DNA from 4 places in the Arthrobacter sp. R4-81 genome. Region 3 is predicted to be linked to each of the others. Evidence: riboswitches for the same ligand, from Rfam matches in the RefSeq annotation. Region 3 holds a riboswitch; each other region holds the start of a gene.
What was found. Region 3 has a riboswitch for cyclic di-AMP ahead of M1E05_RS17250 (C40 family peptidase). Riboswitches for the same ligand answer to the same signal wherever they lie in the genome.

Region 1: another riboswitch for cyclic di-AMP. It lies ahead of M1E05_RS03455 (M23 family metallopeptidase); the one in region 3 lies ahead of M1E05_RS17250 (C40 family peptidase).
Region 2: another riboswitch for cyclic di-AMP. It lies ahead of M1E05_RS02070 (hypothetical protein); the one in region 3 lies ahead of M1E05_RS17250 (C40 family peptidase).
Region 4: another riboswitch for cyclic di-AMP. It lies ahead of M1E05_RS17850 (aggregation-promoting factor C-terminal-like domain-containing protein); the one in region 3 lies ahead of M1E05_RS17250 (C40 family peptidase).

The regions. Positions count from the first base shown of each region.
Region 1 is NZ_CP096445.1:720,870-726,660, reverse strand. Features, by position in the region: gene M1E05_RS03465 (aminotransferase class I/II-fold pyridoxal phosphate-dependent enzyme) at 1-699, shown strand, start outside; gene M1E05_RS03460 (arsenic resistance protein) at 779-1,738, opposite strand; cyclic di-AMP (ydaO/yuaA leader) riboswitch at 1,990-2,161, shown strand; gene M1E05_RS03455 (M23 family metallopeptidase) at 2,166-2,954, shown strand; partial or broken gene M1E05_RS03450 (four-helix bundle copper-binding protein) at 2,986-3,138, opposite strand; gene M1E05_RS03445 (F510_1955 family glycosylhydrolase) at 3,170-4,054, opposite strand; gene M1E05_RS03440 (heavy-metal-associated domain-containing protein) at 4,119-4,466, opposite strand; gene M1E05_RS03435 (hypothetical protein) at 4,740-4,925, shown strand; gene M1E05_RS03430 (universal stress protein) at 4,956-5,432, opposite strand; gene M1E05_RS03425 (arsenate-mycothiol transferase ArsC) at 5,583-5,791, opposite strand, start outside.
Region 2 is NZ_CP096445.1:428,858-434,648, reverse strand. Features, by position in the region: gene M1E05_RS02075 (ATP-binding cassette domain-containing protein) at 1-2,250, shown strand, start outside; gene M1E05_RS02070 (hypothetical protein) at 2,277-3,632, opposite strand; cyclic di-AMP (ydaO/yuaA leader) riboswitch at 3,635-3,792, opposite strand; gene M1E05_RS02065 (LexA family protein) at 3,998-4,429, shown strand; gene M1E05_RS02060 (Y-family DNA polymerase) at 4,422-5,720, shown strand.
Region 3 is NZ_CP096445.1:3,749,128-3,754,918, reverse strand. Features, by position in the region: gene M1E05_RS17255 (M23 family metallopeptidase) at 1-826, shown strand, start outside; cyclic di-AMP (ydaO/yuaA leader) riboswitch at 956-1,133, shown strand; gene M1E05_RS17250 (C40 family peptidase) at 1,138-1,851, shown strand; gene M1E05_RS17245 (NlpC/P60 family protein) at 1,954-2,712, shown strand; gene M1E05_RS17240 (HNH endonuclease) at 3,024-3,524, shown strand; gene mobA (molybdenum cofactor guanylyltransferase) at 3,597-4,229, shown strand; gene M1E05_RS17230 (DUF6457 domain-containing protein) at 4,283-4,585, shown strand; gene M1E05_RS17225 (molybdopterin molybdotransferase MoeA) at 4,582-5,791, shown strand, end outside.
Region 4 is NZ_CP096445.1:3,891,008-3,896,798, reverse strand. Features, by position in the region: gene M1E05_RS17860 (HAD-IA family hydrolase) at 1-658, shown strand, start outside; gene M1E05_RS17855 (YdeI/OmpD-associated family protein) at 639-1,082, opposite strand; gene M1E05_RS17850 (aggregation-promoting factor C-terminal-like domain-containing protein) at 1,133-1,867, opposite strand; cyclic di-AMP (ydaO/yuaA leader) riboswitch at 1,867-2,044, opposite strand; gene M1E05_RS17845 (sensor histidine kinase) at 2,132-3,628, opposite strand; gene M1E05_RS17840 (response regulator transcription factor) at 3,635-4,369, opposite strand; gene M1E05_RS17835 (winged helix-turn-helix domain-containing protein) at 4,985-5,791, shown strand, end outside.

The sequences.
Region 1 (5,791 bases), 1.4 Mb from region 3:
GCAGCCATTACGGAACGGACGCGGGTTGTGATCGTCAATTCGCCCAACAATCCGACCGGGCGGGTGTACCCGCCCGAACTGCTGCTCCGGTTGGCGGAACTACTGGAAGCCGCCTCGGTGAGGATCGGAAGGCGGATCTACCTCATCTCAGACGAGCCCTACAACCGGATTGTGTTCGACGGTTTGCGCTTCCACAGCCCCGTGGAATTCTATGCGCACACGCTGCTGGCCTACTCCTATGGCAAGACCCACCTCTCCCCGGGTCAACGGGTGGGTTATCTGGCTCTTCCGCCCACCATGCCGCACCGGGAAGAGATGGCCCCGGCCATCACCAGCCTGCAGGTGGCGATGGGCTGGGTGTACCCCAATGCCCTGCTGCAGCACGCGCTTCCTGAGCTGGAGAAGTTCTCCATTTCTATTGATCAACTGCAGCGCCGCCGGGACCGACTGGTTGATGAACTTGGTGGGATGGGTTACCGCATCTGGCGTCCGGAAGGCACGTTCTACCTCTATGTCCCCTCCCCTATTCCTGACGACGAGGCCTTCACCGCATCACTTGCCCGCAGGGACGTCTTCGTTTTGCCGGGCGTGCTGTTCGAGACGCCGGGCTTCTTCCGGATCTCCCTCACTGCCAACGAGGACATGATCGAGCGCAGCCTGCCGGCGTTCGAAGCGGCGATGAAAGAAGTCCGCCAGTGAGTCCGCTTAGCGGTGGTTCCGCTACCGGTGGTTGCGCTTGAGGCACCGGCTCCTGATCTTGCTGCCAGGTGTAGAAGGCTCAAGTGAGCTGTTGGCGTTTAATTTCAGGGACGATGAGCGGCAGTAGCCGGACGTAGAGGACCATTCCGATGAGTTCGACAAGAGTCTGGGTCACCACGACGAGCGCTGCCAGGGCCAACGGGCCAGGCAAAGCCAGTGCCAGCGGAAGAATCACCAGGGAATTCCGGGTGGCCCCGCTAAAAAGCACGGCACGCGTGGCCGGAACGTCGAGGTGCGCCTGCTTGGCCACAAGGAGGCCCAGGGGCACCATAGCGATCAGGAAAGCGGCATACAGCGGGACAACGGCCAGCAGGGCGCCCAGCTCCTGCCGCACTCCCACAACCTGGGAGCCGACAACGACCGCCAGGGTTGCCATCATCAGAGGGACCATCAGGGCCTGCATCACTGCCATGATCGCCCGGCCCAGTGACGCCCGCCGGGCCAGGGCCTGCGTCAGTGCGGCCAGGGCCAAGGGAAACAGGATGAGCCCCACCAGCGCCTGAACGAAGGGTGCAGGATCTATTGCTGACGCTATCCCCGGGCCAACGAAAACCATCAGGTACAGCGGCAACAGGAGCATCTGCACCAGCATCAGCACCGGCGCCGCGGCCAGGAGACGATCGCTGGCCCCGCCTGCCAGACCGGTGAACACAATGACGTAGTCGACGCAGGGTGTCAGCAGGACCAGGAGGACACCGACCAACAGCGCCTGCTCTCCCGCGATGAAACGGGTGAGGGCAAACACCACCACGGGCACAACAGCGAAATTCAGTATCAGCACCGCTGACATGAACCGCAGATCGCGTGTGGCCGTACCAATCGAGGCAAGCGGGATCCCGAGAAATGTGGCGAAGAGCAGCAGGCCAAGGACGGGATTGATTGCATGCTCCAGCACCCCGGCCGAGTCAGGAGCCAATGATCCAGCTCCTCCGCCGACGATGATCGCGGCCAGATACAACCCGACCTGGCGCCTTTCCATCGCTGCGACAAGAGTTCCGATCTTCACGCAGCCAATCGTAGGCCAAGCAACCATTAAGGCATCTCGGTATTCATGGTGGGTGGAGCGACGTCGGCACCCGGAGCCGCTGCATCCTACCCTGCAGCAAGACGAAACGTGACCTTATTCTGATAACGGATTTGTAACGCATCGTTTTTCTTGCTTACATAGAGGGACCACATACCTTCGTTGGGTATGCGTGTGACCGCCTCGCCAAACCCCGCCGGCGGTCCATGAAACTTTTACTTCCCTTGGCGGGGGCGGAAAACCCACTGATGATGCCTTTGCGCGTCTTGGGGTGAAGCCTGGCCCAGTAGCTGCACGCCTCGAGGCGTCCGGCAGGGCAGGCCGGACAGTCCACTCGTCCGAATCCGACAGCTAATTTCGCCGGCGCAGAGAGGACTTACTTTTGCCTTCCCAAGATAAACACGGCCAACGCCATGCCCTTTTTGCCTCCACGTCCGCCAAGGGCAGCCACCGGGCGGCCTCATCCTCCGCTCCGACCCTGCGGGATCGCGGCCGAAAGTTGGGAATTGCGGCGGTGGTAACGGGGATGTTCGCATTAACCGCCCTTTCCAATGCCCACGCCCAGCCCAGCCTGCTATCGGCGGCACAGGACCTCGCGGCCGGGACAGTGCTCTCCCCCGCTACCCAGCCGGCGGTGGCTGCAGATGCCGGATCAGCACTGGCTTTTGACCGCCCCCAGGTGAGCTCCGTCCCTGCACCGCAAGCTGAACCAGCACCGGCACCTGAACCAGCACCGGCACCTGCACCCGCTCCTGTTCAGGCAGCGGCTGCTGCCCCTTCACCAACCCTGCGGGCTCCCCTGGCCTCGATGAGCGTGACTTCTCCGTTCGGCTTCCGTGTCAATCCCCTGACCGGGGCGCTCGACGAAATGCATACAGGCATGGACCTGTCCGGACAGTGTTCAACCCCTGTTCTGGCGGCAGCTGCGGGAACAGTGACGGAGGCCGGGTGGAGTCCGTACGGCGGCGGAAACCGGATCGTCGTCGAGCACGGCAACGGACTGAAGACCACGTACAACCACCTGGACAGAATCGGCGTTTCCGTTGGGCAGACCCTGACGCAGGGCGGACAGATTGCTGGCGTCGGAACAACCGGCAACTCCACTGGCTGCCATCTGCACTTCGAGGTCATGCTCAACGACCAGACAGTCGATCCCGCCACCTACATGTAGCGGAGATACCAATCGGATCGGCCTCGTAGCGTCAGGCCAGGGACGTCAAAAGGTCTGTGCAGGCCGCTTCACATCGGCAAGCCTCAGCACAGATTCTGCAGTGCTCGTGCATCCCGGCGTGCTTTTCGCACTCCTCGTCACTAACACCGCTTGCTATCCGGCAGGATTCGAGCAGCGCCCGAGTAGCTGCGATCACCTCCTACTTTTCGTGCCCTTCAGGGAGAGACGGCAGGCCTGAATGTGCTCCCGCCGTCCGTGGACACCAGGATCCCCCCATCAATGGCTGCCCAGATCCCGGGATTTCCGTCTGAACCTTTGACGGCGGCTATCGCCAGGACTTGGCCGTCAATCCGGCCTTTTCTCGTCCAGGTCGCGCCAGCATCAGCTGAGTAGTGAACCGTCCCGTCAGGTTCGACGCCGACGGCCTCCGTTGAGTGGGCAAAGGCGGCGTACTGGATCAGCGGGGAAGACTCGTTCAGCATCCAGGTTGTGCCGCCGTCGATGGAGCGCTGTATGCCCGAAGTCGTGGTGGCCAGAACAATGTCACTTTCGGGGTGCCCAGCCAAGGCGGCCGGGACGAAGCCCTGGGCCAGTGTTGTCCAGGTCTTGCCGTCGGGGCTGGTGCGCAGTTCCCCATCAAAGGCAACGATTCCGGATTTGGTGGTGGTAAGCGCATGGAAGTCCGATTCCCCTTGGCGGGACAGCTGTTCCCAGCTTCTGCCTCCGTCGCTGGATTTGATCAGCCCGAGGGGGTTGGGCATGGCAGAGCCTGGACCCGGGTGGCCAGAGGCGTAGAAGACGCCCTCGCCCTGGCCGGCTGTGAAGCCCATCAGGTCATTGGTGGCACCGATTTTCGTGGCCGGTTCCTTTGTCACATCGAACAGCCCGTCGTGGGTCGCGAGAAGAACCTGGCCACTGGCACCGCTGACGCTCAACCCATGGATGTGTGCACTGGGCAGGGCGCTGTCCGCATCACGGGCTGATGACACCCCCGGGGACTGTTCAGCGGCCGGTGTGCAGGCAGCCAATGCCAGCACCATTGCGACGGCGCCAGCCTTCAGGGCTGCGGAGCGGGAAAGCTTTGTGGGCGTGACAGGCATGGAACTCCAGTGAAGTCTGAGGCGGCGAGCGGAGCAGATTCTGCCCCGGCTCCGGAGGGAGCATTTACCTGCTAAAGCTGTATCCGGCTGCCGTAACGGCATCGCGGAGCGCGGCTTCATCGGCAGTTCCCGATACCGTCAGATGAGACACACCATCCGGCACCAGATCAACTGTCGCAGAATCGACGCCGGGCACGGCTGCGACAGCTTTCTCGACAGTTTCGACGCAGTGTCCGCAGTCCAGGCCTTCCACGTTGTAGGTCTGCCCCGACCCAGAGTGCTGGTGGTTGGCATGCTCGTGGTGGTGGTGACCCTTTTCTTGGTGATGGTCGTGCTCGTGGTGCTCGCCGCCGTCGAGCTGGTGATCTCCATGCTCGTGGTGGTGACGGTTTTGAGACTCAATTCCGGACATGCCAGTTCCTAACGCCAAGAGGTATTTGGGTGTTGGGGTTGAACGGCTGTAAAGGCAGAGTCAACGCTCCCCGCCGGGACAAACCACTTCACTGACAACACCATCAATATACCCCCGCGGGGTATATTGATCAAGGGGAGCCGGCGTCGCATCGGGGCCCATGATGATGGGATGGACTCCGCTTAGATGCTGGCCGGACCAGCAGTTGGTTCCCCTTATCACCTTGAGGTGGGGCAAGTAAGGTGTCGCCTATTCCTGACGATGGGGGCGCTTGTGGAGCATAAGGGGCATCACCGCTGGCGGGACCGCTGGGACGTTGACGCGTCGAGCGGTCTGGTGGACCTCAACTCACACCTTGCAATTCTCGACGAACACTCGGCCAAGCAGGAGAACCCGGTCATCCAGGAGAATCCGATAGACGCGATAAAGCCCACACGGCGCGGGGCAGACACAAACTGAGTGCACCGGTTCAGCACTCTCGAACCTTTGCTATTCCATAACCGGGACAATGAGGACGGGTCTGTTCTGGCTGCGGGTCAGCGCAGCTGAAACCGATCCCTCCAGAATCCTTTCCATCAGCGCGCGGATTCCAGGTTTGGCTGCCCCGAGGATGAGCAACGAGGCGTCAGTGCTTTCTGCTAGACGTCCGAGTGCTTTGGCAACGTCCCCGTTCAGTACCCGGAAGGACCATCTCTCCCCCGGATTACCAAGAACTAATTCAAGCCTCCGCAACATTTGCCCCGACGGGAAATCTGACTCTTCATTGATCACGGGATCGAGTGACAATGCTGTGCGTTGGCCGTCCCCCTCCCACTCGGTGAGGTAGCTGGCAGGATCCACCAAGGCACAGACCAGGTGCTGCCCCAGGTCGTCGGCAAGGCCAGCCGCGGTGCGGACCAGTTGTTCGGAGAACTTCCAGTGGACGCCGAGGACGATCGGGCCTTCCGGCCATTCCTCAGCCGCCATGAGCCAAGGCGGTGACGGTTGTCAGCGGCGCGGGCAGCGCGTAGTAAAGGATGCCCCAACTGGTGGTCTGGGTGATGCACAGCGCGGCGAGTCCGCCCGCGGGGCACCTTCCGCTGCCAGTGTCCGCCTTACTGCCAGGGCAGGCATCTGCTAGTCCTTGGCCAGCTCCACATACAGCTTTTGGACGCGGGCCTTGATATCGTCCCTGACCAGCCGCATGCGTTCCATTCCTTCGATACCCCGTGTGGAGGGTTCGTCCGTTTCCCACACTTCGAATCGCTTCCCCTCACGGGGCTCCAGCTTTGCCTCGCTGCCAAGAATGACGACGACGTCGGCAGCGTCCAGGACCTCATCGGTGA
Region 2 (5,791 bases), 1.1 Mb from region 3:
TTCACAGGCGTATCAGGTTCAGGCAAGAGTTCGCTGGTGTTCGCCACGATCGCCGCTGAATCGCAGCGGATGATCAACGAAACCTACAGCGCCTTCGTGCAGGGATTCATGCCGGCGCTGGCCCGGCCGGACGTCGACGTACTCGAGGGGCTCACGACGGCGATCATCGTTGACCAGGAGCGGATGGGGGCGAACCCGCGCTCGACAGTCGGCACTGCCACCGATGCCAACGCCATGCTCCGGATCCTCTTCAGCCGGCTGGGCAAGCCGTACATCGGGCCGCCCACGGCATTCTCGTTCAATGTCCCGACGCGGAAAGCCAGCGGTGTGATGAGCACCGAGAAGAGCGGCCGGGTGGAGAAGGCCGTGGTGCAGAACGCGGTCTACCTGGGCGGAATGTGCCCGCGGTGCGAAGGCATGGGCTCGGTCTCCGACTTTGACCTCACTGCCCTCTACGATGACAGCAAATCGCTCAGCGAAGGGGCCTTGACCGTCCCCGGCTACAGCATGGACGGCTGGTATGGCCGGATTTTCAGCGGAGCAGGCTTCGACATGGACAAGCCGATAGCGAAATTCACCAAGAAGGAAATGCACGACCTCCTCTACAAGGAACCGACCAAGATCAAGGTGGAGGGCATCAACCTGACCTATGAGGGGTTGATCCCGAAGATCCAGAAGTCGATGCTCTCCAAGGACGTCGAGGCCATGCAGCCTCACATCCGCGCTTTCGTTGAGCGCGCAATTACCTTTCAGTCCTGCCCCGAATGTGACGGCACGCGGCTCAGCCCGGAGGCCCGGTCCGCGAAAATCCGCGGCAAAAACATCGCAGAACTGTGCGACATGCAGATCAGCGATCTGGCCGGGTGGGTCGGTGACCTCAACGAGCCGTCGGTTGCACCGCTCCTCAAAGGACTCCGGCATCTGCTCGACTCGTTCGCCGAAATCGGCTTGGGCTACCTCTCGCTGGCCCGGCCGGCCGGAACACTGTCCGGCGGCGAGGCGCAACGCACCAAGATGATCCGGCACCTCGGGTCCTCCCTGACCGACGTCACCTACGTTTTCGACGAGCCCACCATCGGCCTGCACCCGCACGATATCGAACGGATGAACCAGCTCCTGCTGCAATTGCGCGACAAGGGCAACACCGTGCTCGTCGTCGAGCACAAACCGGAGACCATCGCCATCGCTGACCACGTCGTCGACCTCGGTCCCGGCGCCGGCGCCGCCGGTGGTGAGGTGGTCTTCGAGGGCACCCTCGAGGGACTGCGGAAGAGCGACACCATCACCGGGCGGCATCTCGATGACCGGGCTGCCCTTAAAAAGGCAGTGCGCACACAGAAGGGCGCGCTTGAGGTCCGCGGAGCGCGCACGCACAACCTGCAAAACGTCGACGTCGACATACCGCTGGGCGCGCTTGTGGTGGTGACGGGAGTTGCCGGCTCAGGAAAGAGTTCCCTGATCCATGGTTCAGTGGCCGACCGCGACGGCGTGGTGGTGGTTGACCAGGGCGCCATCAAAGGCTCACGCCGCAGCAACCCTGCCACGTACACCGGTCTGCTCGAGCCCATCCGCAAGGCGTTTGCGAAGGCTAATTCAGTGAAGCCGGCGCTTTTCAGCTCCAACTCTGAGGGCGCCTGTCCCACATGCAACGGCGCGGGTGTCATCTTCACCGAACTGGGCGTTATGGCCACCGTTGAGTCCACGTGTGAGGACTGCGAGGGGCGCCGGTTCCAAGCGTCGGTCCTTGAATACACGCTGGGCGGGCGGAACATCGCCGAGGTGTTGGCAATGTCGATGACAGAAGCGAACATCTTCTTCAGCGAAGGAGAGGCCCGCACGCCTGCTGCCCACAAGATCCTCGACCGGATCGTGGACGTCGGGCTCGGCTACCTCACCCTCGGCCAGCCACTCACCACACTGTCAGGCGGCGAGCGCCAGCGCATCAAGCTGGCTACCCAGATGGCGGAGAAGGGTGAGGTCTATATCCTCGACGAACCGACCACGGGCCTCCACCTGGCCGACGTCGAGAACCTGCTGGGTCTGCTCGACCGCCTGGTCGGGTCCGGCAAGTCGGTCATCGTCATCGAGCACCACCAGGCGGTGATGGCGCACGCCGACTGGATCATCGACCTCGGTCCCGGTGCCGGCCATGACGGCGGCCGGATCGTCTTCCAAGGCACTCCCGCTGACCTTGTCGCAGCCCGCTCCACGCTCACAGGTGAGCATCTGGCAGCGTACGTGGGGGCCTGACGCCGGCACGAAACCCGGAGCAGGCCTCAGTACCAGTTATTCGCTGCGCGGAATTCCAAGGCTTTGGTCGGGGAACCATAGCGTTGTTTGATGTAGCTCATGCCCCTGTCCACCTGGCTGCCGCGCCACCCAGCTGAGGTGTCCCAAAGGGTGCTCAGGGCAGTCATCTCCTCGGTGCCCCATCCGTACGAGGCCAGGCGGCTGCTGGCATAAGTGCTGGTATCGACGACGTCTTCCGCAGCGCCGTCCACGGCTGCGGGAGCCGTAGCGGTGGCCGTGCCCAGCAAGGGGTCGAGCAAGCCGGTAACTGGCGTCAGCAGTGTACTCGGTGACTGCGACGGTGTCGGTGTCGGTGCTGGTGCTGGTGCTGGTGCTGGTGCTGCGGTTGTCGCAGGAGCCGGTGCCGCCGTTGGCGAGGCCGGCGCGGGCTGAGGGTTCGAGGAAGAGGCCGGAGGCTGGGCGTTCGGGGACGTGGCAGAGGCGGGCGGAGCCGCGGCGGTGGAGGCAGCCGCTATTGCCGCCAGGGTGGGAGCGTCCACCGGCATGGGGAGGCTGCCCACACCAGGCAGGCTAGTGCCTTGTTGATCCGCTGCCGCCGGGACATCGGCACCGGCCGCCGCTTGGGCCGGGGTGCCGCTGGTTGTCCCAGGGGACGTGGCCGAGACGGTTGGCCGGGGGGTAGTGGTTCCGGCGGTCGGCCGTATTCCGGAGGTCGCCCGAGTCGCGTTCGTTGTGCCGGGGGCCTCCTGGGCGGAAGTTTCCTTGCCGAAGAAGGGCAGCTCTGTGGCCTGGCTGGCTGCTCCTACGCCAAGCAGCACGGCAAAGGCTCCGGCTACGACGGCCATCCTTTGACCCATGACACGAACCGAAACGGCTTTCTTCAGGACATCATCGGGCTTGGAACTGAATACGGCAGCCAGCTGAGGGCTATGTGCGCTCGTCTGGGCGTCGATTGCAGCGGCGGCCGATGCGCTCACCGTTGGCTTTTCAACTGCCGCGCGCCCCGTCCTGCTCCGTCGCGTCGCTGCGGGGGCGGGACGCACTTCGGCTATGGGTGCGGTTTCCGGAGCGGAGCTCTCCTGCACGGTCGTCGGAGCGGCTTCAGTCACAGGCGCAGTCCTGGGGGCAGGGGGTACTTCAAAGGCCGGGCGCCTGTCCCTGCTTCGCCGCGTGACGGTGGAAACCGGTGCAGTGGGCTCAGGTTCTGCGGGAATCGGCGCGGCCGGAATCACGGTGGTGGAAACGGGGTCCGTGGGAGCCGTCCCGAGGTTCGGCTCTTCCGCGGCGGGGTTTGTTGGGCTGGGGGTTTTGACGGATGGCGCAGCTTCTGCGCGATGCCGTCCGGCGCGTAAAGGGCGCGACTGATCGAAAGAACGGGACATGATGGTTGCCTCTCAACGCCTGCGAGGTTAGCTGTCGGGTTCGGAAGAGGTCAACCGGCCGGCACGTTAGACGTGACGGCTTCACCCCACGGGCCGCTGGGTAGCGGCCCGAAGACTCTGGGTCCCCCGTCTCTGCCTTAGTGTTGGGAGTCCGGGATGTGGCAGAGCTCGGCGTCAGCCCGGACGCGGCCCGATCCAGATGGGCCACGCACAAACCGTACAGGAAACCCTCCCTTAAAGTCACGTTTAGGTAACAGGAAAAGGTTGGCGGCGAGTCACGTTGCACCATCCGGATGCGATAGGCCTTTTTGTCCGACCTCGCAGTACACTGAATTATCGAACATATATTCGAATGAAGGTGTGTTGTGGGCATTATTGTGGGTCCTCGTATGATAGCCGCCGGCAGCTCGCTGCTCACGGTTCTCATCTCCCCTGTGGCGGTGGCTGCAGGCTACCCCTCGCCAGCGCAGGACTACTTTGACGGCAGGATCGACCTCAACGAACACCTCATCAAGGACATCACCAGCACGTACGTGGTGAGGGTCTCGGGAAATTCAATGGAGGGGGCGGGCATCAGCGACGGGGACGAATTGATCGTCGATCGCGCCCTGGAGCCCAAGGACGGGTCCGTGGTCATCGCCGTACTGGACGGTGAACTGACCATCAAACGCCTCCGCATCAGACAAAGCGGCGTCCTGCTCCAGGCGGAAAGTGCGAACTACCCGGATATCCGCGTTGCAGCACTGTCCGACCTCATCATTTGGGGCGTGGCCACGAGGTGCCTCCACCATGTCTAAGCCGGCAATGATGCACCGGATGCAGCAGATCGCCCACGTGGACGTGAACTGTTTTTATGCCTCGGCTGAGCGTGCCTTTGACCCATCCCTGGAAGGTCGGCCACTGGTTGTGCTCTCCAATAACGACGGGTGTGCCGTTACCCGGTCACCCGAGGCCAAGGCACTGGGCATCCCGGTAGGCGAGCCCTGGTTCAAGATCGCACCACGGGTCAAGGAGTGGGGCCTGGTGGCCAGGTCCAGCAACTATGAGCTGTACGGCGACATCAGCGCGCGCGTGATGGAACTCCTCAGCAGGTTCTCGGCCTGGCTGGAGGTCTACAGCATCGACGAGGCCTTCCTTGGCGTCAAGGGAACCCCGGATGAGCTCCTTCGGCTTGGACTGGAGATGAAGGCCGCCGTGCGCCGCAACGTAGGCGTGCCGGTGTGCGTCGGAATCGCAGGAACCAAGACCCTGGCAAAACTTGCGAACAAGTGGGCCAAGAACAATCCGGGCTTCAACGGTGTTTGCCTCTGGGATTCCCTCCCCCTCGCCCAGCGGGAAACACTGATGGCCCGGCTGTCGGTGATCGAGATCTGGGGCATCGCCTCCCGCCTGACCAAACGCCTCAATGCCATGGGAATCCAGTCGGTCCTTGACCTTTCAAAGGCAGATCCTGTGATGATCCGGGACCGCTTCTCAGTGATGGTGATGCGCACCGTCCTGGAGCTTCAGGGCACACCATGCATTCCGATGGAGGAGGAGCGGATCGGCAGGGACCAGTTGATTTTCAGCAGGTCCTTCTCCACGCCCATCACTACCGTCCATGAACTTCGCCAGGTCCTCAGCATTTACGGTCAGCAGGCCAGCGCCAGGCTGGCCAAGCACGGATTGCAGACCAGAGTCCTCACGGCATACGCCGCCACGTCCTACTACAACCCCCAGGACACTTCCTACCCGTCGGCCTGCATCAGGTTGCCGATGCCCACCGCCGATCCCGTGCTCCTTACCCGGGCAGCGCATGCTCTGTTGCCGCAGATCCAGGAGGGAATCAAATATGCGAAAGCGGGAATCATGGTGACCGATCTGCGCCCCTCGGGGAACCAACCGCCCCTGTCTCCGTTCGAGAACCCTCACGAGGAACGCGGCATCGGCCCTCTTCTGGAGGACGTGGCCCGCCGTTATGGCCGGGGCTCCATCGGACTGGGTCACGCCGGCATCAGGGGAGGCCCGGACTGGACCATGAAACGCGACATGATGTCCCCGCGCTACACCACGCACTGGGATGAACTCCCGCTCGTCAAGGCTGCCTAGATCCCACGCGCATCACCCTGCCGCCACCGGGGTTCGCTTTGCCGCTTGCTCCTGCACGCCTAGCCTGTTGC
Region 3 (5,791 bases):
GACCACCCAGAACGCCAGGGGCCGTCGCCGTGCGACCGGTCCTGCTTTGGAGCTGCAAGTATCCGAAGCTGTCGCCGCCGCTGGCCGTCCCCGGGACCCGCACCGGGATGCACGCCGCAAACGCAGCCCTTTTCGTCAGGTCACAGAATTCGCCGGCGCCAGTGGTGTAGGGCAAAAGGCAGGCATCGCCCTGGCAGCCACAGGCTTGATCCTCACAGTCACGGTTCCGGCCACAAGCCCCCTGGCAGCCACCGGCGGCGTCGGCTCCACGGGTGCTGCCCTTTCCGCCTCTGTCCAGCCTGAAGTCTCCGCAGCTGCGGGCGCAAAGGTTGATTTCAGCCGCACCACCGTTTCCACCACCGGTGATCCCGACGGCAAGCTCAAGCAACTCCTCAGCGCGCAGTCCGCCGGCAGCGTCAGCCGGGCAGCGTCTGCCGGAAGCCTTGGGGCCCCACTGAATTCGCTCATAACTGCCTCCCCCTTCGGCTACCGCGTCAGCCCCATCACCGGCGGCTACGGAGAATTCCACCGCGGCCAGGACTTCGCTGCCCAGTGCGGTACCGCCGTCCATGCAGCAGCCAGCGGCACGGTCACTTTTGCCGGCTGGCATCCCTTCGGAGGCGGAAACCGCGTGGTCATCGATCACGGTAACGGGCTCGAAACCACGTACAACCACTTGTCCTCGTCCGATGTCCAGGTGGGCCAGACAGTAACCCGGGGCGACACTGTGGCCCTGAGCGGGACCACAGGCGCGTCAACCGGCTGCCACCTCCACTTCGAAGTAATGGTCAACGGCGAAGTTGTCGACCCCATGGGCTGGCTCTGATTTAGATGATGGATTACTCTCACATTTCTGTGACATGCCGTGACCTGAATGTGACATTCAATCCAAAGTCCTGTACCGTCTAAACCACGCCAACTTTTCCGAAGTTGGCGCTCTTGAGTGGATTGCCTAACTCTGCCACCGCTCAAGGTCCGTTCGCATTACATCGTCTGGCAGAGGCGGGGGAACCAATTTTGGTCTTCGAAAGAAGACCTTGGGGTTAAGTCGCGAAGCTTCTCAGGAAGCCAAGTGGCCGGGTGACTCCCATCCGAATCCGACAGCTCACCTCGTAGGCATTGGGAGAGGCTACTTTCGTGTCTTCACGCCACAATGCTGCGCGCCACCGTGCTCAATCGGTGCGCATGAACCCCTTGGGTTCCGTATCTAAAGCCGTTGCTAACAACGCGGGAACCGTTGGTCGCCAAGCTGCTGTCATTGCAGCTGCTTCAGGGCTCATTCTTGCTGCCGGCCTGCCAGCCAGTGCGGCGGAGGGCAATCCTGGAGTTGCCGCCACCGCGGAATCAGGCTCACAGTCCACTCAGATCGCGGTAACCGCGGAGCCGACCGCCAAGGTCGTTTTTGAGCGTCCGTCCGTGACCACCGAAGCAGCGCCGAAGATCGAGACTGTCCAGGCACAGTCCGAGGAACCGGCAATCGAGCTGACTGCCACCACCGACAAGCCGGCCGCCTCGTCAGCGGCTGCATCGGGCCTGGCAGCAATCGCCTACACCGGCATCGGCAGCCCCTACTTGTGGGGCGGCACCACTCCCAGCGGCTGGGACTGCTCAGGCTTTACCCAGTGGGTCTACGCCCAGGCCGGCATCAGCATCCCCCGTACGAATGCCTGGACGTCCATGACGCCCACTTCCACTCCCGCCCCCGGTGACCTGGTCATGCAAAACGGCGGTGCCCACGTTGGTATCTACGTTGGCAACGGCATGATGATCAGCGCGCTGAACCCCTCGCAGGGCACCATCCTGCACGCGGTGTCTGCAACAGGCACCTCCTCGTTTTACACCCTTCGCTAAGTAACCCGTTCGGGGCGTTCCGGCCTACCCCCAAGATGCCGGAACGTCCATAGCCCACGGCCTGCCCAGCGCGGTCCGAGGAATACGAAAGAGAGAAAATTAATGACTACACGTGCAACCATTGCACGGCACCGCGCCGAGGTCACCAAGACCAACTCGCTGGCTGTCATTGCCAAGTCCGTCGGCGATAACGCCGGTGGTGTGGGCCGTCAGGCTGCGGTTATCGCTGCTGCCTCCGGTCTGGTCCTGACCAGTGGAATTGCCGCCAACGCGGCAGACACGAGCGTTCAGCGCGAATCCACCTCTGCGTCCACCCTCGAAGTGAAGTCCGCCACCCCGGCGACAATTTCAGCCGCTTCCACGATTGCTATCTCGTACGAGAAGCCTGCTGTCTCCACGACGCCGGCTCCGGTCGTCGAAGCACCCAAGCCTGTCGTCGAGGTGCAGGAAGCCGCCCCGGCAGCTCCCGCCGCTGCCGCTACGGCAACGGTCGCTGCTACCGCTTCCGCTCCCGCACCCGCAGCTTCAAGTGGCATGGGCGCTTCAATCGCCGCTGCCGCCTACGCCCAGCTCGGCGTTGCCCAGGACTGCACCATGCTGGCAACCAACTCCCTGGCTGCCGTCGGCATCAACTACCACGGCTGGCCGGCAGGTTACCTGTCCCTCGGCCGCACGGTCAGCGCTGCCGAAGCTCAGCCCGGTGACCTTGCTTACTACGAGAACGGCGGAATGGGCATGGCCCACATCGCGGTCTACGTCGGCAACGGCCAGGCAGTCCACGGTGGCTGGAACGGCGGAACCACCGCCCTGTTCAGCGTCAACGTCGGCTCCGGCCCGGTCTTCATCCGCGTAGGCGGCTAATACCGGCTCCAAGCAAACAGCAGCCCATCCTGGCTCTGGACCCATACGGTCTGGAACTGCCGCCAGGAGAAACTTCTCGGAAGGACCCCCGTCTTAGGACGGGGGTCTTTCTGCTTTTTTCACGACGACGTTGCCCATCGCTCAAGGATTCGGAGACGGAGCGTAATCGGAATTGCGGCTCGCCGCAAAGGCTGGATTCGGCAATTCGGGCATTCAGTGTTTACTCTGGTGATGTCGATCCTTAGCCCGGACATGCCGAGGGCAGCCGGCCCTCGTGCCCCTGACGGGTGCGGCCGTGAAGAGGTATGCGCATGCGCACACTCGTTCTGAATGCTGGATATGAACCGCTGGCGGTAGTCACCTTCCGCCGGGCGCTGGTGCTTGTGCTCGCTGGAAAAGCCAGCGTGGTGGCCGAGGGCGACGATCCCGTCGTCGGGCCGCAGGAGATCCTGGGCCGACCGTCCGTGATCCTGCTCAACCGCTATATCCGGCCAAGGTACAACACTGCGACGGCAGTGAGCCGGCGGGGCGTGCTGCGCCGCGACGGACACCGCTGCGCATACTGCGGCAAGGCAGCCCACACCATTGACCACGTCCACCCAAAATCCAGGGGTGGCGCGCATTCGTGGGACAACCTTGTAGCCGCCTGTCTGCGTTGTAACAACGCCAAGGGAGACCACACCCCATCCGAGATGGGCTGGAAGCTGAGGTTTTCCCCCGCGCCTCCGGTAGGCACCATCTGGCAGATCAAAGAACTTGAGAAGCCCACGCCCGAATGGGATCCCTTCCTCCTCCCTGAATCCGCCGCGTAGGGAGTTCACGAGCCCGCGGGCAGAGTTGCGTTCTGGCCCGCACCGGCCGCTTAGGCTTGTCTTGTGGAACCAATGTCTGCGGCCTTTGATGCCCTGATCCTGGCCGGAGGCCGTTCCTCTCGTCTGGGCGGAGTGCCCAAATCCGGGTTGATGTACGACGGCGAAACCCTCCTTGTGCGTGCGATTGCAGCCGCGCAAGGAGCGGCTAAGACGGTGGTAGTGGGCCCGGACCCCGGAGGGCTGCCAGCAGGGGTCCTCGCCGTGAGGGAGGACCCGCCGTATTCGGGTCCGGCGTCGGCGATTGCCGCAGGGGTGGCAGCGCTGGCCGAAGGGCGTACCGGCAGGCCGTCACCGCTGACACTGATTCTGGCGTGCGACATGCCCCGCTCCGCCGTCGCGGTAGGTGTGCTCCGGCAAAACCTTGGCTTTTCCGCTGCTGCCGCCAACCCGGATTCCGGCAGCGACGGAGTGATGGCGGTGAGCCCGCAAGGCAGGAAACAGCCTCTGGCCGGGCTCTACCGGACGGATTCACTGCAACGCGCCGTCGACGAGGCCCGTTTGCGGGGCGGACTCAGGGACGCCTCCGTTTTCTCGCTCCTTGCTAGGCTTGACGTGAGGTTGGTTACCGTTCCTGCCGGGTCCACGGACGACGTGGACACGTGGGACGATGCCGCCGCATTAGGGGTGTCCAACCGGGAGCAGTAAAGGCCCGCATTGGTTGTGGCGTCCGCAACGGCAGGTGAATTTGGAGGCACTTCGTGAAAAGCCAGGACGAGACGCTGGAAGAGTGGTGCCGGGCGTTGCTTCAGGCCTTCGAACTGGAGAACGTCGAAGTGGACATCAACGAAGTGCTCGCCGTGGCCGGAGTAGCGGCCCACTCCATCGTGCGACCCGCTGCCCCGCTGACCACGTTCATTGCCGGTTTTGCCGCCGGCCTGGCATCGGGTTCCGGGCAGGCCAACGATGCCCATTCGATGCAGGCCGCCCTGGGCGTGGCCCGCACCGTGGCCAAGGACTACGCGGGCGAGCCGCCGGCAAACACTGGAGTTCCCAGCGCATGACAACGGGTCTTCCGGAGGCCGAAGGGGAAAGTCCCTCTGACCACTCCCAGCCCCGCACAGAGAAAGAATCGCCCGACGACGGCGTCGACACGCCTCCCCAGCACCTTGCCCACACCTGGCAAGAGGCCAGGCAGGCATCCTTCAACTGCGCCAGCCCCATTCCGGCCGGGCCAGTCAGGCTAGCCGATGCCATTGGCAGGACATTGGCAACAGACATTGTGGCGCTGCAGGACATCCCCCACTACGCGTCCTCGGCTATGGACGGCTGGGCGGTGAATGGCACCGGACCGTGGATCCTCTCGGAACCGGGACAGCGATTGGCTCCCCATGAGGCCAGCCCCATTGTGACCGGGGGCCTTGTCCCGCCCGGCGCAAAAGCGGTGTTACGGAGTGAGAGCGGAGTTCTGACAACTGACGAGGACGGCCTTCCGGTCCTTGCTGTAGGCGGGGGCGCACGTCCAGGTGAGCCCCGGAATGGCCAGCACATCCGCAAGGCAGGGGAGGAGGCCATGAACGGGGAGACGCTTGTCCGGAGCGGCACGGTTTTGAACCCCGCCCACATTGCGCTTGCCGCCCTTGCCGGCCATGACACCGTCGAAGTTCTGGGCAAACCGGTGGTAAAGCTGCTCCTGACAGGCGCGGAGGTGGTCAGTGACGGCTTGCCTGCGCCGGGGCAGGTTCGGGATACGTTCGGACCGCAACTGGCCTCCGTCGTGGCCATGCTGGGGGGGATCTGCGCGTCCCAGGCCAAGATCGGGGACGGCTATGCCGATTGGCGCGCGGGCCTGGAAGACAGCGTTCCTGAACCGGACGGCGGCCTGCCTGCAGCGGAGAGCCTGCCGGCCCCTGAAAGCCTCCCGGCCCCGGAAAGCCTCCCGGCCGACGTCGTCATCACCACCGGAGGCACAGGACGCAGCGGCACCGACCATCTCCGGCAGGCAGTTGCCGACCTGGGCGGACGGCTCCTGATTGATGGAGTGGCCATGCGGCCCGGCCACCCGGTGGTGCTTGCCGAGTTGCCTGACGGCAGGTTCGTACTGGGGTTGCCGGGAAATCCGTTGGCAGCGATGCTGGCCCTGTCCACCGTGGGGGCACCCCTTCTGGCTGCCCTTGGACACCAGCCGATGCCGCCCGTCAGCGAAGTACCAAGCGGGACGACCATCGAGCCTGACCCCGGGCGGACCCGGCTGATGCCTTACCGGTTGC
Region 4 (5,791 bases), 140 kb from region 3:
CAGCACTACTCTGACCGCCCGCGGTGTCCTGTTCGACATGGACGGCACCCTGGTTGATTCCACCAGCATCGTGGAGCGGGTGTGGGGCGAATTCGCCGGCCGCTACGGCCTCGACTATGCCGAAATCCTGCAGACCTCGCACGGGGTCCAGGCCATCGATACCGTCCGGCGCTATGCTCCCGCCGGATCCGACGTCGAAGCCCTCACCGAGGAGCTCGGGCGGATGGAGCTGGCTGAGACGAGGGGGATCGTTCCGGTGCAGGGGGCTGTGGAGCTGCTGGCCAGTCTTCCGGCTGAATCTGTGGCGCTGGTGACGTCGGCTTTCCGAGGGCTGGCCGAAGTGCGAATGGCTGCAGCCGGGCTGACCATCCCCGTCTCTGCAGTCTTCGCCGCTGACGTTACCCGCGGCAAGCCGGACCCTGAGGGCTACCTCCTGGCGGCGTCGCTCCTTGGGGTTGACCCGGGTGATGCCCTGGTATTTGAAGACGCCCCCGCCGGGATCGCGGCCGGTGTAGCGGCGGGCATCCGCACCATTGCTGTCGGGCCTAACACCGGAGAGCTTCCCGACGGCGTCCTGCACATCCGCGACTATTCAGCAGTCTCCGCCACAGTCCTTCGGGATCCCAATGGGAAGAACGTTATTTCTTTCCGGCTTTGAGGTTCTCCACTGCCTTCGCAATCCGGCGCGAGCGTGTGTCCCCGGGCTTGGCGCTCGCGACAGGTTCCACATAACGACGCTGCGCGCTGTAATTCAGGGTCGCATAAAAAGCCTGCGCGTCAGGTTCAGCGGCGAGCGCGGCAGCCAGATCGTCGGGGACCTCGACGACGCGTGGTTGGGTGTCGAGCTCCAGCCCGACTTCCACGGTGTCTCCGGCTGCAGCCCCGGTCAGTTCCCTGTTAGCGGCGCTCAGACCGACCAAGAATTGCCCGCCCATGACGGCGATGCTGCTGCGGTAGCTCTTACCGTTCAGTGTTACCAGGACCGGCGGACGCTTGCCCGCCCCGAGCGCCTCCAGGATTTCGGCAGGAACCACAATTCCGGCTGTGTTACCGCTGCCCATGATGGTGGTGGTGAACTTCATGGTCACAGTATGCCCGATGAGAATCCGGCGGTTTCGAACTTTTGGTTGGTTTAGTACCAGTTGTTCGCGTAATGGAAGTTCAACGCGCCGCAGGGGGAGCCGTAGCGTTCCTTGATGTAGTTGAGGCCCCAGTTGATCTGGGTCCGGAAGTTGGTCACGTAGTCAGCGCCGGCACTCGCCATCTTCTCGGCGGGAAGCGACTGGACGATTCCGTAGGCGCCACTGCTGGGGTTTGTGGCAGTGGTCTTCCAGTCCGATTCTTTGGTCCACAGTGTGGTGAGGCACTGCATCTGGTCCGCAGCCCATCCATGGGCGCCTAGCTGACTCGCGGCGTACGCCTGGGCGGCTGCAGGATCGTCAACCGCTACAGGTGCGGGGGCGGGCTCGGGAGCGGGTGCGGGCTCCGGGGCAGGTGCTGGAGCTGCCTGTGGCTCCACCGGCGCCTGAGAAGGAGCGGCCTCCGCCCTGACCAGGGACTTTTCGAAGTCGATTCGTGATTCGGCGTCGGCCGTGGTGGGAGCTTGCGCCGTGGGAGCAGCAGCCGGCGTGGCCGGCTCTGAGGCCTGCCCGGCGGCACCCACGCCAATCAGTACCGCACAGGCCGAAGCGACGACAGCCAGACGATAGCCGTTGCCGCCCAGGCCTGAACTGAACCGGGAGAGTGAAAAAGGGGTTTTCGAGCTTTCCGCGCGGTGCCTTGAGATCCCATGCTTTGAAGGCTGATCCGGTGCATTCTTGTGCTCCGGATGGTTATCAGGGCGCGTTTGTACCAAGGGTTCAGTCATGATTGCCTCTCAACGCCTACGGAGTTAGCTGTCGGGTTCGGATGAGGTCATCCGGCCGCACGGAAAATCACGTGTCGGCTTCACCCCAAGGGCGGAATGCTGCGCAAATGCCCGGAGACTCTGGGTCCCCCGTCTCTGCCTGGTCATGCGGTATCCGGGAAGCGGCAGAGTTTGGCGTCCAACCGGAAATGCGGCCAGAACGGTAGCCGCACCCCAACGACGCTACAGGAATTGAAGGCCTAAGTCACGTTTTGGTAACAGAGATCACGACGGCGGCGTGGTGCCTTGCGGACGAAACCTGAGTAAGAATCTGGTCCTGCCAGGTCGGGAAGCGACCTCAACGCTGCCTCCATGCGCCTCCATGATCGAGTGGACGATCGATAACCCGAGCCCGCTGGATCCCTCATCCTCACGGTTGCTTCCTCCAGCGCGATTGCTGGCTCTCGAGGTATCAGCACGCGTAAAACGTGCGAATACGGTGTCAACGAATCCCGGGTCGATGCCGGGACCATCGTCAGTAACGGAAATCACGACACTTCCCTCCTCAGAGTTCGCCAAACCAGCCACCACCGTGGTGCCGGGCGGCGTGTGCTTCCGTACGTTCGAAAGAAGGTTCATCAGGACCTGACGCAATCCCGAGGTGTCGCCGCGCACGATTACGCCACCTCCCGGCAACTCCAGCTTCCAATGCCGGTCAGGCGCCATCACCCGCTCATCGCTGACCGTTTCGACCAGCAGCTGCGTAAGATCCACATCAGTGAGTCGCAGCTGCTGCCCTTCATCAATACGGGCCAGCATGAGCAGGTCCTCCACGAGGGCAGTCATCCGCTCGGATTGGCTCTGAACCCTTGCGAGGGATTTCGTTCCGTCGGGAGTCAGCTTTTCCGTCATCCTCATCAGCTCGGTGTAGCCACGGATCGCGGTGAGGGGGGTCCGCAGTTCGTGGGAGGCATCCGCCACGAACTGCCGGACCTTAGTCTCGCTCCTTTGTCTGGACTCAAGCGCCCGGGAAACATTGTCCAGCATGAGGTTCAGGGCGTGGCCAACCCTGCCTACTTCAGTTCCGGGATGAGCGCTCGACGGCGGGACCCGCACGGCGAGTGCCACTTCGCCGGCGTCGAGGGGTAACCGGGAGACCTGGGTGGCCACATCGGACAGTTGCTCAAGGGGTTTCAGGTTGCGGCGGATTATCCCTGTCCCCACCAGACCGATCAGCAGTATTCCCGCGAGCGACCCCGCCGTCATGGTCCAGACCAGCGAGTTGAGTGTGCTCTCCTTGGCTGCCAGTGGGAGACCGGTTACCAGCACACCCCCATCCCGCATGTGTAGTGCCAGCAATCGATAGTCCCCGTCTGCAAGTGTCCGCGTAACTGGTTTGCCGTCCATTGGCAGGCTCAGCAGAGCAGCGTTGTCTTGGGGGGACAGGTCCGTTTGGCCTGCACCCCAGGCCACGAATCCGGCACTGCTGACCTTGCCGTTTTGGATTCGGGCGAACATAGTGCCTGCCCCGGACCCGCGTGCATTCAGCGGATCCGGGGATCCGTTGGGATTACTGGAAGGGGGCCTGCCAGCGTTAGCCGAAGCCACCTTAAGGTTGCCGTCCAACTGCCCGGTGAGAAATGAGTCCATGGAGGCGTAGCTGACTATTCCGGTCGCTCCGCAAATAGCCACCAGGAGGGCCATGGCAACAAGGACGAGCCGGGTTCGCAGGTGCCAGGTCGACGGCCGGCGCCAGTTGCCGGAGAAGGTCAGGGGCGGCACGGTGGTTCAGACCGCCGGCTTGATGACGTAGCCCGCACCGCGCATTGTGTGGATCATTGGCGGCAGGGTGGCGTCCACCTTTTTCCGCAGGTAGGAAATGTAGAGTTCCACAATGTTGGCCTGGCCGCCGAAATCGTAATTCCAGACGTTGTCCAGGATCTGCGCCTTGCTGACAACGCGTTTTGCGTTTTCCATCAGGTAGCGAAGCACCTCGAATTCGGTGGCGGTCAGCTGCAGGTCCTCGCCTCCCCGGGTAACTTCCCGAGTGTCAAGATTGAGCAGGAGATCACCCACGGCCAGTTCGGCCGTGTCCATGGCAGCAACGCCTGAGCGCTGAACCAGCCGGTGCAGGCGCAAGAGGACCTCCTCCATGCTGAATGGCTTTGTCACGTAATCGTCTCCACCGGCCGCCAGACCCGTAATGCGGTCCTGCACATCGTCCTTGGCTGTCAGGAACAGCGCCGGGACCCCAGGAGCAAAGGTGCGTATCCGCTTCAGCAGCTCAACGCCGTCGAATCCGGGAAGCATCACGTCCAGAATCAGGACATCGGGACGGAACTCCTTGGCGAGCTTTACCGCTGCCGGTCCGTCCGCTGCTATTGCCACTGACCAGCCGGACATCCTCAAACCCATGCTCATCAGTTCAGACAGGCTTGGTTCGTCGTCGACTACGAGGGCACGGATGGGGGAGCCGTCCGGGTGGGTGAGCTGCGGCAGATTTGTGGTGTGAGGTGCTGGCATACCTTCAAGTTTTGGCCCCGCGGAATTGCCAGGGCTCTGCGCTTCCTGTGTGCAGCCTGTGAGGGTCATCGCCTTCCCGAATTGCCTAGCAGATGCAAATTGAGCGAACTTTTCAGGAGGCCGTGTAAAGGGGCTGGACATTGACAGCCGTTAGAGGCAGTGTGTTTCGGTATTAGAAAAGCAACTGAATATAAGCGAAAAAAGTGGGCAAAAGTGAGAATTTTCTTCGGAAAAGCTGCTTTCCCGAACGTTCATACAGAAAAACAACTGTTATTTTATCGCCGTCACAGAATGGTGATTAACGTCACATAACGCCCTTTTGTCTCACGATGCGGACGAACCGGTCCATTGTTACTTGCAAGTTGTCATTGTTACGTTGCACACTCTCATTGTGAACAAGAACTCAACAGCACCTGCAGCCGCAGTATCTCAGACCAGCACATCCGCTGGTTTTGACATGCGCTGTTGTCGAATGCACGCCTGACTTTCCTACCCCGAACAGTTGTTTAGGCATTCGCCCCCAGCCCAGCGTCGGGCGCCCCTCCCCAGTTCTCATTGCGGGGTAATCGAGCATTCGAGCCGCGATGACGGCCATTCACATTGAGGTAAGCATTCATGTCAGTTGCATCTGGATACGTCCACATCTCCGTCCGTAACGCCAACAAGAGCGCTCCGCCCGCCGGTGTCCGCCCAGGTCTTGGTGGCCGCCCTGCCCTCGCTCCCGCGGCTCCCGGCAGCAGTTACGCCGCGCCCGGCTTCGTCCCGCAGGGTTACAACCCCACCTCCTACGGCCAGCTCCGCGCTGTCTCACCGGTCGATCCGGCGCCTGCCACCGCCCCCACTCCGGTAATCGCTCCGGCCAACGGCTCCGCTGTCCGTCCTGTTCCCAATGAGAACGTTGCCCGCGGATTTGTGCTGTACATGGGTATTGACGAGGAAACTGCCGCCGCGTCCGGGACTTCCATCGCCAAGCTGGCCCAGGAAATCCGCGCCTACGCCCAGTCCCTCGTTTCCGGTGCTGAAAGCTACGCCGCCGTTGCCGTAGCGCCCTCTAACGCCCCCGGATCCGCACTCGACGTCGTCCGTTCAACTTTCGGTGACCCCACCGTGAACTCCCGGCAGCGCCCCGAAACGGCCCGCACACCCCAGCCGCAGGATCCCCGCCCTTCCGGTGTGCTGATCGACCTTGCCCGCCGTGAAGTCCACCTCGACGGCGAATCGCTGAACCTGACGTTCAAGGAATTCGAACTGCTCAATTACCTGGTGGAAAACGGCACGCGAACCGTTGGCCGCGACGAACTCCTTGAAGGCCTGTGGCGCAATGCCGAAGAGGTGCCGAACGAGCGCACCATCGACGTCCACATCCGCCGGCTCCGTTCAAAGCTGGGCCGTCTGGCCAACACTGTACGCACCGTCCGCGGC